One region of the Clostridium sp. Marseille-QA1073 genome, then DNA from elsewhere that is predicted to be linked to it. Evidence: a T-box and tRNA genes for the amino acid it is inferred to sense, from the RefSeq annotation. Region 1 holds a T-box; the other holds one or more tRNA genes.
What was found. A T-box is a leader RNA that pairs with one kind of tRNA and senses whether it is charged. The one in region 1 lies ahead of leuS (leucine--tRNA ligase), so its partner is inferred to be a tRNA-Leu.
Positions count from the first base shown of each region.

Region 1 (6,402 bases):
ATTAATAATATATATGATTTTTCAGATAGAAGACTATTAAATGCCAAAGGCTATGCTAGAATTAGAATAGTAGATGATCATTTACATAATAAAACAATAAATTATATGACTACTAAAAAGCTTATAAGCCAAGAAAAATATAAGGTAATGGAAGAGCATGAAATTGAAATATTAGACTCCGTTGAAGGCTCTAATATTTTTAAAGCATTAGGCCTAGAATTAGTAGAGTCTATTAAAAAATATAGAGAAAGTTATAAGTATAAAAATACCCTAATTGAAATAGACATTAATGATAAAAGCTTTTGTCCTTTTCCTTACGTAGAAATTGAATCTAGTAACGAGGATGAAATCATGGATGTAGTAAAGCTATTAGGGTACACTATGAAAGATACTACTTCTAAAACTATTCATGAAATTTTAGAAGATAAAAATAAAGGAGCTTTAAAAGGACTATAATGTTTGGATATGTTACTCCCTGTAAAATGGAGCTTAAAGTAAAAGACTATGAAAAATTTAAAGCTTATTACTGTGGATTATGTTTAGCTATAAAGGAAACTTTTGGTCATATACCTAGATTTACTTTAAATTATGACATGACTTTTTTAGCTATACTTTTAGATGGACTTAACGAAGATAAAATTCAATATGAGAAATCTATTTGTGTTGCACATCCACTAAATAAAAAACCTAAAGTAATTGATAATGATGCTTTAAAATATGCAGCTTTTTGTAATGTAACTTTAACCTACTTTAAATTATTAGATAATTACAATGATAATAATTCTAAAATTAGTAAATTATTATCTAAATTTTTAAGAAAGTATATAAAAATTAGTGATGAACAAAAAAAAGAAATAATTGATTATATGAAAACTAAACTAGATTTATTAAGTAAAATGGAGAATTCTAAAGATCCCATAAATATAGATGAAATTTCTGATATATTTGCAGATTTAACTGGTTATATAATTTCTCAATATTATAAGAAAGAAGATAACACTGCCCTTTATTGGCTTGGATATAATTTAGGAAGATTTATATATTTAATTGATGCCTATGATGACTTAAAGGAAGATATGGAAAACCATAAATTTAACGCTATTGAAAAAGCTTTTAATAGTGAAAAACTTACTTTTGAAGAATTTATAGAAACCATTAGGGAAAGAATTGAATTTAATCTAATATTAAGTGCTGAAAGTTGTGTAGCTTCTTTAGAAAATCTTCCATTAAAGAAAAATAAAGAGCTTTTAACCAACATCCTTCAGCTTGGCTTAATGGAAAAAATTGAAAGTATAAAGATTAAGGAGTGTAAGAAACATGAGAAATCCATATGAGGTACTTGGCGTAAGACAAGGTGCATCACAAGATGAAATAAAAAAAGCATATAGAGAACTAGCAAAGCAATATCATCCAGATCAATATGTTAATAATCCTCTAAAAGATTTAGCTGAAGAAAAGATGAGAGAAATAAACGATGCTTATGATGCTCTTACTAAAAATAATGCAAGTTCTAGTAACTATCAAAGTTATAGTGGAGGAAATAATAATTTTAACATTTATCAAAGCATAAGAATGGATTTAAATAGAGGAAATATAGGTGGTGCAGAATCAAAACTTAATTCTATATCAGATAGAACTGCAGAATGGTATTTTTTAATGGGTATGGTTAATTATAGAAAAGGATGGTTTGATAATGCCTATAATTTAATTCATCAAGCTTGTAATATGGATCCAAATAATTTTGAGTATAGACAGACACTAAATAGCTTAAATCAAAGACAAAATTCTTATAGACAAACTTATTATGGAACGCGAAGAGGTAGTGATGGGGAATGCTGCGATCTTTGTTGTAAACTTTGGTGCGCAGATACTTGTTGTGAATGTATGGGTGGAGATTTAATTAGTTGCTTTTAATAATATAATTTATACTATTAAAAATCATTTTTAGAAAGAATAAACTACTCTTTAGATTCATTTGTGAATATAACTAAATTTACAACATAATAATTTAAAATAATAATTTATTGTGAGGTTTTTTAATATGGGAAAACATAATATGAACAATAAAGCAAGTTTTGTTGCAAGAGGTGGAATATATGTAGCGCTTAGTCTGTTTCTTCTTTATTCCACTTCATTTTTGCCTTTTAATACAATATTTCTTTTAGGAGTGGCTTCAGCTATAATCCCTCTATCAATATTAACTACTAGCATACAAAACTCTATTATAGTATATGTAAGTGTTTCCTTATTATCTTACTTTATACTTCCATTGAAATCTATGTGGCTATCTTATACTATTTTTTTTGGACTTTATGGTTTTATAAAACTTTACATAGAGAGATTAAGAAAAATGTCTTTAGAATTTATATTAAAGATTGTATATTTTAATATATCTATGGGAATATTTTATTTAATTTATAAATTTTTATTTGTACCCTCATTATCGATGCCAAGTAACTTTTTGTTTTTGATATTAGCTTATCAATTTATGTTTATAATTTATGATTATGCACTAACTATATTTATAACTTATGTAGATAGTAACTTTATTCATAAATTAAATAATTAATACTATATATAAAAATTAGTAAACTATTGACAATAAAAAGATTTTAATTTATAATTTAAAATTATTAACTTAATATGTTATTGCACTGATTAGGAGTAGTAATATTCACCTTAATTCTCAGAGAGCTGCAGTTTGGTGTAATGCAGTAATTAAGAACTATGAACTTGCCTAGGAGCTTACTTGTAAAAAGCAAGTACGGATTAAACCGTTATATTTTAAAGTGAGGCATTGTGCCTAATTAGAGTGGTACCGCGGAATTATAAGTTTTCGTCTCTTTACGAGATGAAGGCTTTTTTTATTTATAATAATCTTATATATATCTACTAATACAAAACAGCTAAAACCTGTATTTTAATACCATGTTCAATGATTCTCATAGATAGAAAAAGCTTATAGGCTTATATATTATTTAAAATAATAAAAATTCACTATAGATTAGGAGGAAATAATATGGCTAGATATAGCACAGAAATTGATAAGAAATGGCAAAAAAAATGGGAAGAAACAGACCTATATAAATTTGATAAAAATAATTTAGATAAAAAACTTTATGTTTTGGAAATGTTCTCTTATCCATCTGGAAGTCAACTTCATGCAGGTCATTGGTTTAACTTTGGACCTGTTGATTCGTGGGCTAGAATGAAAAGAATGCAAGGATATAATGTATTTCAACCAATGGGTTTTGATGCTTTTGGATTACCTGCTGAAAACTTTGCAATAAAAACTGGAATTCACCCAATGGATTCAACAGAAAAAAATATTGAAACTATGGAGAAACAATTAAGGGCTATGGGAGCTATGTTTAATTGGGAAAATTCAGTAGTAACCTGTCGTCCTGATTATTATAAATGGACCCAATGGCTATTCCTAAAATTATATGAAAAAGGGCTTGCATATAGAAAAAATGCACCAGTAAACTGGTGTCCTGATTGTAATACTGTTTTAGCTAATGAACAAGTAATTGATGGTGTTTGTGAAAGATGTTCTAGTGAAGTTACTAAAAAGAATTTAACTCAATGGTTCTTAAAAATTACAGATTATGCTGAAGAACTTCTTAATGAAATTGATAATCTTGATTGGCCAGAAAAAACTAAGTCAATGCAAAAACATTGGATAGGTAAATCTACAGGTTCAGAAGCTACTTTTAAAGTAGATGGAAAAGATATTTCCTTCAATGTATTCACTACAAGAGTTGATACATTATTTGGAGTAACTTATGTTGTTCTAGCTCCTGAAAATGAGCTAGTAGATCAGTTAACTACCGAGGAGTATAAAACTTCTGTAGAAGAATACAAAGAAAATGCTAAAAAGCAATCTGATATAGAAAGACAATCTATAACAAGAGAAAAAACTGGTGTATTTACTGGTTCTTATGCTATAAATCCAATTAACGGAAGAAAAATTCCTATTTGGATTGGAGATTATGTATTAAATACTTATGGAACTGGTGCAGTTATGGCTGTTCCAGCACATGATGAAAGAGATTTTGCCTTTGCAACTAAATATAATCTTCCAATAGAAAGAGTTATTGAAGGTGGAGAAAATCCTCCATATACTGAACCTGGTAAACTTGTAAACAGTAAAGAATTTGATGGGATTTCTAGTGAAGAAGCTAAAGAAGCTATAGTTAATAAACTTCAAGATTTAAATTTAGGTGAGAAGAAAATAAACTATAGATTAAGAGATTGGCTAGTTTCTAGACAAAGATATTGGGGTGCACCAATTCCAATAATATATTGCGAAAAATGTGGAACAGTGCCAGTACCTGAGAAGGATTTACCTGTAGAACTTCCATATGATGTAGAATTTACACCAGACGGAAAATCTCCACTAGCTAAATGTGAAAGTTTCATAAATACAACATGCCCATGTTGTGGTGGCCCTGCTAAAAGAGAAGCAGACACTTTAGACACCTTCGTTTGTTCTTCTTTCTACTATTTAAGATATGTAGATAACAAAAATAATGAAGTTTGTTTTGATAGTGAATTAGCAAATAAAATGCTTCCAGTAGATAAATATGTTGGAGGACCTGAACATGCTTGCATGCATCTATTATATGCAAGATTTATAACTAAAGCATTAAGAGACCTTGGTTATATAAACTTTGGAGAACCATTTAAATCTCTAACTCACCAAGGATTAATCTTAGGACCTGACGGACTTAAGATGAGTAAATCTAAAGGAAACACTATATCTCCTGATGGATATATTAAAGAATATGGCTCAGACGTATTTAGAATGTATATAATGTTTGGATTTGGATATACCGAAGGTGGAGCTTGGAGTGATGATGGAATAAAATCTATAGGCAGATTTGTTGAGAGAATAGAAAGAGTTCTAGAACATTCTATAGCTGAACTTAGAAGCAAGGATAATAATAAAGAAGTTATAGAAACTGCTGAAAAAGAGCTTAATTATTGGAGACATTTTGCCATAAAAGGTGTATCTGAAGATGCTGAAAAACTTCAATTTAATACTGCAATAGCAAGAATGATGGAGTTTACTAATGCCCTATCTAAATATCTTAATGAAAGCATTAAAAATCCTGCTTTCCTAAAAGAAACATTAATAGATTATATTAAACTTCTTGCACCATTTGCACCTCACTTCTCTGAAGAACACTGGGAAGCTTTAGGTATGGATTATTCAGTATTTAACGAAAGTTGGCCTGTTTTCAATCCATCTGCTTTAATTAAAGATGAAGTTGAAATAGCAATACAAATTAATGGTAAAATCAAAGCTAAAATTGACGTTCCAACAACTCTTGATGAAGCTGGAATAAAAGAAGCATCATTAAACACTGAAAATATAAAAGCTGCTCTTGAAGGAAAAACTGTAAGAAAAGTTATAGTAATTAAAGGTAGACTTGTAAATATAGTAGCAAACTAACAAAAAGTCGTGATTAACCATCACGACTTTTTAATTTAGTAATTAACTATATATGTTTACTATAAAAAGAACTTAAAAATAAATTTTAATTATTTAAGAATTCAAAGGCATAGTCACAGTATTTTTTAAATCCTATACCTTCATATATAGCTTTTGCACTTAAATTTTTCATATTTGCTTGAGTTATTGGTGTCTTTCCCATTTCTATTAATATTTCTACCATTTTACTCATAAGAATTTTTCCTAGACCTTTGCCCCTATATTCTTTTCTTATATAAACAGTAGTAATTTCTCCAAAATGTTTACTGAACTCGCTAAATTTAGCTAATCCTATTGGAGTATAGTTACTATATAACAAATAAACTCCATTTTCTAAATCATATTTTATTTTTTCATCATTAGTTAAAGATTTTATGTCTTCTTCAGAAGTTGCCCCAAAAAAATCTATATATGATTCTTTAATAAAATTTTTATCTTTAAAAGTTGCTTTTTTAAAATTAAATTCCCCTATATGTAAATTTAGTTTTTTCTCATTATCAAAAATATAATAAAAATTTTTATCTATATTTTTACTTATATTTAATCTCTTTAGGATTTCTCTTACATCATCTTCTTTAGCTGCCAAAAGCATACGTGGGTTATTTATTCTTTTAATTTCTTTTACAATAATTTCAAAACCCTTTTTATTATTATAATAAAAATTAGTAAAAAGTGAATTTCCATCATCCTTTATATGCAATATAGCTCCTATACTTTCTTCACTATCTATATATAAATCTCCTATATTATTGCTTTCAATACAATGTATTATAAAAAGATTTATCTCCTCTTCCTTATATAAAAATTTTAATATTAATCCTTTTATTTTATCTGTTAAAATCTCTACTTTTACCATAACCATTTTCTCCCATATATAGATAAACTGCCTTAAAAGTTAATATATA
Region 1 is NZ_JBSVQM010000008.1:121,070-127,471, reverse strand. It holds gene ACY1IQ_RS09490 (class IV adenylate cyclase) at 1-456, shown strand, start outside; gene ACY1IQ_RS09485 (DUF5685 family protein) at 456-1,334, shown strand; gene ACY1IQ_RS09480 (J domain-containing protein) at 1,318-1,914, shown strand; gene ACY1IQ_RS09475 (hypothetical protein) at 2,042-2,569, shown strand; T-box leader at 2,646-2,847, shown strand; gene leuS (leucine--tRNA ligase) at 3,020-5,458, shown strand; gene ACY1IQ_RS09465 (GNAT family N-acetyltransferase) at 5,544-6,353, opposite strand.

Region 2 (6,402 bases), on a different contig from region 1:
CATAGTGAACAAGCAATATTTAGTAAAAAGCTTGCTACTATAATTACTGATGTACCTGTGGAAATGAATTTGAACTCTATAAGATCTAAAAAAGAATATGATAATAAAGGGCTAAAAGAATTATTCCATAAGCTGCAATTCAAATCATTGTTATCTAAAATAGATAATATAAATGAGCAAGATAACATTGAAGAAAAAGCTGTAATTAATATGGAATATACAACGATTGAAGATTTAACAGAATTAAAAGAATTAATAAATGATATAAAAGAAAGAGTGTTTTTAACTTTTAAGCTTAAAGATGTAAATGTATATTCAAAACTAGAAATTGAATATATATTTATTATTCATAATAGTAAATATTACATCATTAATATGAGTGAACTTATCAATAAGAATCGAAATGAAACAATAGAAATTCTAAAAACTTTATTTGAAAATGAAGAAATAAAAAAAGTTTCTCATGGATTAAAAAATGTATATACAGCTTTAAATAAATTAAATATTGATTTAAAATCAGTAGAATTTGACAGTGAAATTGCTGCTTATTTAATAGACTCTTCTAAATCAGAATATAGTTTAAAAACTCTTATAGAAGACTTTATAAATGAAACAGTTGGCGGAGAGAATTTAGAATTAGAGATTAATTCTTTAGCTATGCTTCCTAAAGTTTATGAGGAAGAAAAGAAAACAATAGAAGAACTTAATATGAGTAATCTTCTATATGAAATTGAACAACCGTTAACTAAAGCTATTTCTATTATGGAATGTGCAGGTTTTAAAATCCATAGAGAAAAATTAGAGGAACTTGGTGAAAACTTTAAAGAAGAAATTGATAGCACTTCTAAATCAATATATGAGATTTCAGATGAAAATTTTAATATAAATTCACCAAAGCAATTAGGAAAGATATTATTTGAAAAACTTGATTTACCTGTAATAAAGAAAACTAAAACAGGCTATTCTACTAATGCAGAAGTATTAGATGCTTTAAAAGATAAACATCCTATTATAGAAAAAATAATTTATTATAGACAATTGACTAAACTTTATTCCACATATATTGAAGGACTTAAGGCGGTTATTGATATTGATGGAAAAATTCATTCTAGTTTTAATCAAACTGTTACAACTACAGGTAGATTATCAAGTACAGAACCAAACCTTCAAAATATACCAATAAAATATGAAATGGGAAGAGCAATAAGAAAGGTATTTATTCCTGAGAACGAAAATTCTATTATTTTATCGGCAGACTACTCTCAAATCGAACTTAGAGTATTAGCTCATATTTCTCAGGATGAAAATCTAATCAATGCTTTTAAAAAACATAGTGACATCCATACTATAACAGCATCAGAGGTATTTGGTGTTCCTATCGATGAAGTTACTTCTACAATGAGAAGCAATGCTAAAGCAGTAAATTTTGGAATTGTTTATGGTATAGGAGATTTTAGTTTAGCTCAAGATTTAAATATTACAAAAGCTGAAGCTAAAAGATATATTGATAATTATTTAGAAAGATATCCTAAAGTTAAAGAATATATGGATAATGTAATAAATGAGGCAGAAAGCAAACAATATGTCACAACTATTTTAAATAGAAGAAGATTCATTCCTGAAATAACTGCTTCTAATAAAATTTTGAAAGCCTTAGGTAAAAGATTAGCTATGAATGCACCTATTCAAGGTAGTGCAGCAGATATAATTAAGCTTGCAATGGTTAATGTTTATAAAGAATTGACTAAGAGAAATTTAAAAAGTAAGCTTATATTGCAAGTTCATGACGAATTAATACTAAATGTTTATAAAGATGAATTAGATGAAGTTACAACTCTAGTAAAAAAAGAAATGGAAGAAGTTTTAGATTTAAGCGTTCCTCTTGAAGTAGATATAAATATTGGAGAAACTTGGTATGAAGCAAAATAGTACCATAATAGTAGGTCTTACTGGAGGTATAGGCAGTGGTAAAAGTACTGTTTCAAACATGCTTATAGAAAGAAATATTCCAGTAATTGACGCAGATGAAATTTCAAGAGAGGTATTAATTATTTATCCAGAGGTTCTATGGTCAATAAAGAAAGAATTTGGTGAAGAAGTTTTTGATGAAAATGATAATTTAGATAGAAAAAAATTAGGAGCTATTATATTTTCTAATGAAATTTTTAAAAAAAAGTTGGAAAATATAATAATACCCTATATTAAAAAAGAAATTTTTGATAAAATAGAGAAGTACGTGAAAGCTGGAGAAAAACTTTGTATAGTTGATGCTCCTACACTAATTGAAAACAATCTTCATAAATATATGGATGAAGTAATAGTTATAGTAGTAAATGAAGAAATTCAAATCGAAAGAGTAATGGCAAGAGATTCCTTAAGTAAAAAAGATGCATTAAATAGGATTAACAGTCAAATGCCATTAAAAGAAAAACTTAAATACGCTACCTATACTATTGATAATAGTGATACAATTTCACATACAGAAGAACAATTGGATAATATAATTTTTAATTTATTAGTAAGGGGGAACAATGAAAAAATTTAAAGCATTAATTAAACTATGTATATTTATCTTGATGATTTATATGGTTTTTAACTATAAAAACATCATCAAAACTATATATCCTTTAAATTACCAAGAGCACATACTCACTTATTCTAAGGAATATAATTTAGATCCAAATTTGGTGGCAGCAGTAATTAAAGCAGAAAGCAACTTTGATAAGGATGCACTATCTCATAGGGGTGCTTACGGACTTATGCAAATTATGCCGGATACTGCTGATTGGATAGCTGCTCAAAGTGGCATGAAGGAAATTACTTATGATGCTTTATATACACCTGAAATAAATATAAAAATGGGATGTTGGTATTTAGATAATTTAAGTAAAGAATTTAATGGTGACATTAACTTAATTTTAGCTGCTTATAATGGTGGAAGAGGTAATGTCCAAAAATGGCTTAACGATGAAGAATATTCTAAAGATGGTAAAAACCTTCATTTAATTCCATTTAAAGAAACTGATGGTTATGTAAAAAAAGTAAATAAAAATTATAAAATTTATAAGAAGTTATATGATTTAAAATAAAAGGCACTTTTCAGTGCCTTTTTAAAATTTAGAAATTATATTTCTTTATATATAAAAACACAATATTAACTAAAAATCTATAAATATCATTGTTATAATAATGTAAATATGATATTATTATAATACAAGTTTATATTGCATATATGCGGGGATGGCGGAATTGGCAGACGCACCATCTTGAGGGGGTGGCGAGTGTACACTCGTACGGGTTCAAGTCCCGTTCTCCGCACCATGTCAAAGGACAAACTTTGATACAAAAAAGGCTTTCCATATCGGAGGGCCTTTTTTGTATGTAAGCCCGGAAACCGCTGTATTACTGCGGTTTCCGGGCTTTATCTATTTTTTAGTTTTGTGCCAATGGAGCAGAAGTCCAGCGTCATTGGGCCGTGTATTTATTACGGATATCCTCGACGCACTCACTTAATGCTTTTACCGTTCCTCCGGACAATCGTTAAAAAGTGAGGCCGGATATGCTAAAATGCACACACGGCCTTTTGCTCATAATCTATTTATCTAAGAAGCGGCATATTACCCGTTAGCTTGTTTACCAGCTTTTTCTTGCCGCAGATTGCCAAACCAAAATAGTTTAAGTCCTGCTCCGCCACACCAGCAATCTTAGTAATAAATTCATTATAGGTTTTGCAGCTTTGTGCAACGTCCGAAAAATCTACAACAGTTAGCTCCGCATATTCATGAGAATATAGCTTTTCTCTTAAATCCTTTATTATTTCCGAGTTACCTTTCAGAATAGGTACCGGAAACTCAATAATGCCCAAATGCTCTCTGCCTGTTCCGTCATATACATTCACACCCACAGTATCAGCGTTTTCCTTTCCTAGCGTAATCCCCATAACCGCAGCGGTATTAGCGATAATACCAAGCGGTAGGTTCTCGTCAATCACCATGATGCATTTTTTCTCTTGTTTGTTCTCACTCATTTTTTGTTCCTCCCATCTTTTTTCTGATATAAATAATCCCGCCAATGTAAGGCATGTGCATATAATAAAAGCAAACCGTAAAAAAATATTCTTCTCGTGGTTTGGATTGTATGATAACCCATATGGCTGATTTTTCGTGTAAGTATAGAATAACAAGCCCATAGAAACGCCGCTAAAAGCGCCAATACATGACCCAGAGGGTTTAGCTGAAATAGTGCCTTTTAATCTACGAGGGTAAACGATTAGCAATGCTATAAAACCCAGCATAAACCGAAAGAATAAAATCTCTATAGGCGCAAAATTACTCAGCAAAACTTTGGTTGAAATAAAAGTGGTTCCCCATATCAAAATAGTACCAGTAGCAGATAAGTGCTCTGCTATCTACAAATCTTCTTTCATGTATACGCCTCCTATCATTCTTTGAATATGTCTTGGTACTGTCTAGGCGTTAAACCAATATAGTTTTTAAAAAAACGCGTAAAATGGCTTTGGTCAGTAAATCCAGATTGCAAGGCAGCGTCAATCGGTGGAACACCTTGCTCCAATCGTTTTTTTGCTTCATTTACTCGCACAGCTTCTAAATACTGATACGGCGTCACTCCGCGTTGTTGAACAAAATAACGCAAAAGGGTGTATTTTTTTAAACCAGCTATTTCTGATAAATCGTCGAGACTGACATTCTCGACATAATTTCTGTCCATGTAGTCACACACCTTTTGAATTTCCGCGCTCGTATCGCACAAGGTTTTGGCAACCGGCTCTGTGTAATCCGCAATTAATTCTTCAATAAGGAAATAGAAAATTTCTTCTTTTTTAAACTCTTTTTCGCCCTGTAATATTAGTTCATGCAAATCTTTTAAACGAATGGCGAGCTCGCTACGATAAATAACGGTAGAGGTGAATATCGGCAGATAGCCCTCACCAGTTATTTCTTTTGTCACAGTTTGCATAATGCCTTTGTTAATATTTATGCAACGCCAATCTAGTGCGTTGGAATCCACCTGACAGCAGCTATGGTTATCCCCTGGATTAAAGAGCACAATATCATTGGAATCTATTGTATACTCTTTATTTTTACAAGATAAACTGCGACGCCCGTTTTCAACAAAACCAACCACATAGTGTTCGTGAAAGTGGTTGGGGAATTTTTGCATAATGCCGTTGAAACGGTATGCCTCAACTTGCAATTCTTCATCATATACAACGATGCGCTCCTCGTCCATAAAATCATCTCCTTTCTAAAATGAATAATAATACTATATCTCTTTATACCGAAAAAATCTTGAATGATATTTACATTTTGTATTATTGCTGAGAAATGATCGGGCTTATTTCTCCCGCTCATTTTTATGGGATATAATAATCAATCTATACTTTTCAAAGTTATGTCTAAAAACATAACTAGTTAATATATTAAAATTCATTCAACTTAAATAACCACCGTGTACCAGATTGGTAAACGGTGGTGTGAGGGTCCTGTAGGTAAAATAATTATCTACAATTAGGTTAATCTTCTATAACCGTTCTTGGTGTTGCATTTTTAACTACAATAATTCCATTATAGGCTTTGCTTGGAATCATGTTTAAGGTATAGAATTTTTTAATTTTTCCCTGCCAATCATTAAATTCAGCACCGATATTTGCCATTGGTTGCTTTTCGTCAATAATGCTTTTTAAAATCGGATTAGATTTCGCTTTTTCAAAATCCATAAAGTATTCATTTCTAGGTAAATCTATAAATTGGTCCACAAGTTCATTTTGATTTGTAAGAGTAAAGTTTTTAACTTCATCATTTGATGTAACTGCTGTAAAAGTACTATTATAAAAATCTGTTCCAATTGCATAATAAGCATCGCCAAATTCATCAGCCAAATGATTGCCCATAGAAGTATAAACAGGTGAAGCTGAAGATTTTTCAATATGTCCATTATGACTGTTAATAAACATCATGTCACTTCCTTCATGTTCTAGTATCCATTTTACTTTATTGCTCATGTATTCATCTCTCATCTGTGAGTAATTAACCTTACCATCACGTAAAGTGGCATTTTCTTTTATGGATTGAGCAAACTGAAGTGCTAAAGAATACTCTTTTTCATTTGTTGCTTTTATATATCTATTCTTATTTAATTCCATTTCGGATATTAAATTTTCTATATTCTTTAATGCTTCTTTCACTTTTGATGGATCTTGCGTATATACAGTATCATCATTTAAGTCTACTAGTAAATCTTTATACTTGCTTGCCATATCTGAGTTTATTTTTTCAATATATGATAACAATCCTTCTTTATTGTTATCATATCTTTGCATATCAAAGCCATAGAACTTGATTTTTTGGGATTCGTTCAAATTCTTGTTATAATCATGTATCC
Region 2 is NZ_JBSVQM010000038.1:3,080-9,481, forward strand. It holds gene polA (DNA polymerase I) at 1-1,929, shown strand, start outside; gene coaE (dephospho-CoA kinase) at 1,916-2,545, shown strand; gene ACY1IQ_RS20080 (lytic transglycosylase domain-containing protein) at 2,532-3,089, shown strand; tRNA gene ACY1IQ_RS20085 (tRNA-Leu) at 3,235-3,321, shown strand; gene ACY1IQ_RS20090 (DUF2000 domain-containing protein) at 3,599-4,027, opposite strand; partial or broken gene ACY1IQ_RS20095 (EamA family transporter) at 4,226-4,375, opposite strand; gene ACY1IQ_RS20100 (AraC family transcriptional regulator) at 4,441-5,250, opposite strand; gene ACY1IQ_RS20105 (erythromycin esterase family protein) at 5,534-6,402, opposite strand, start outside.
Region 2: it encodes a tRNA-Leu, which carries the amino acid that the T-box ahead of leuS (leucine--tRNA ligase) is inferred to sense. The anticodon was not compared.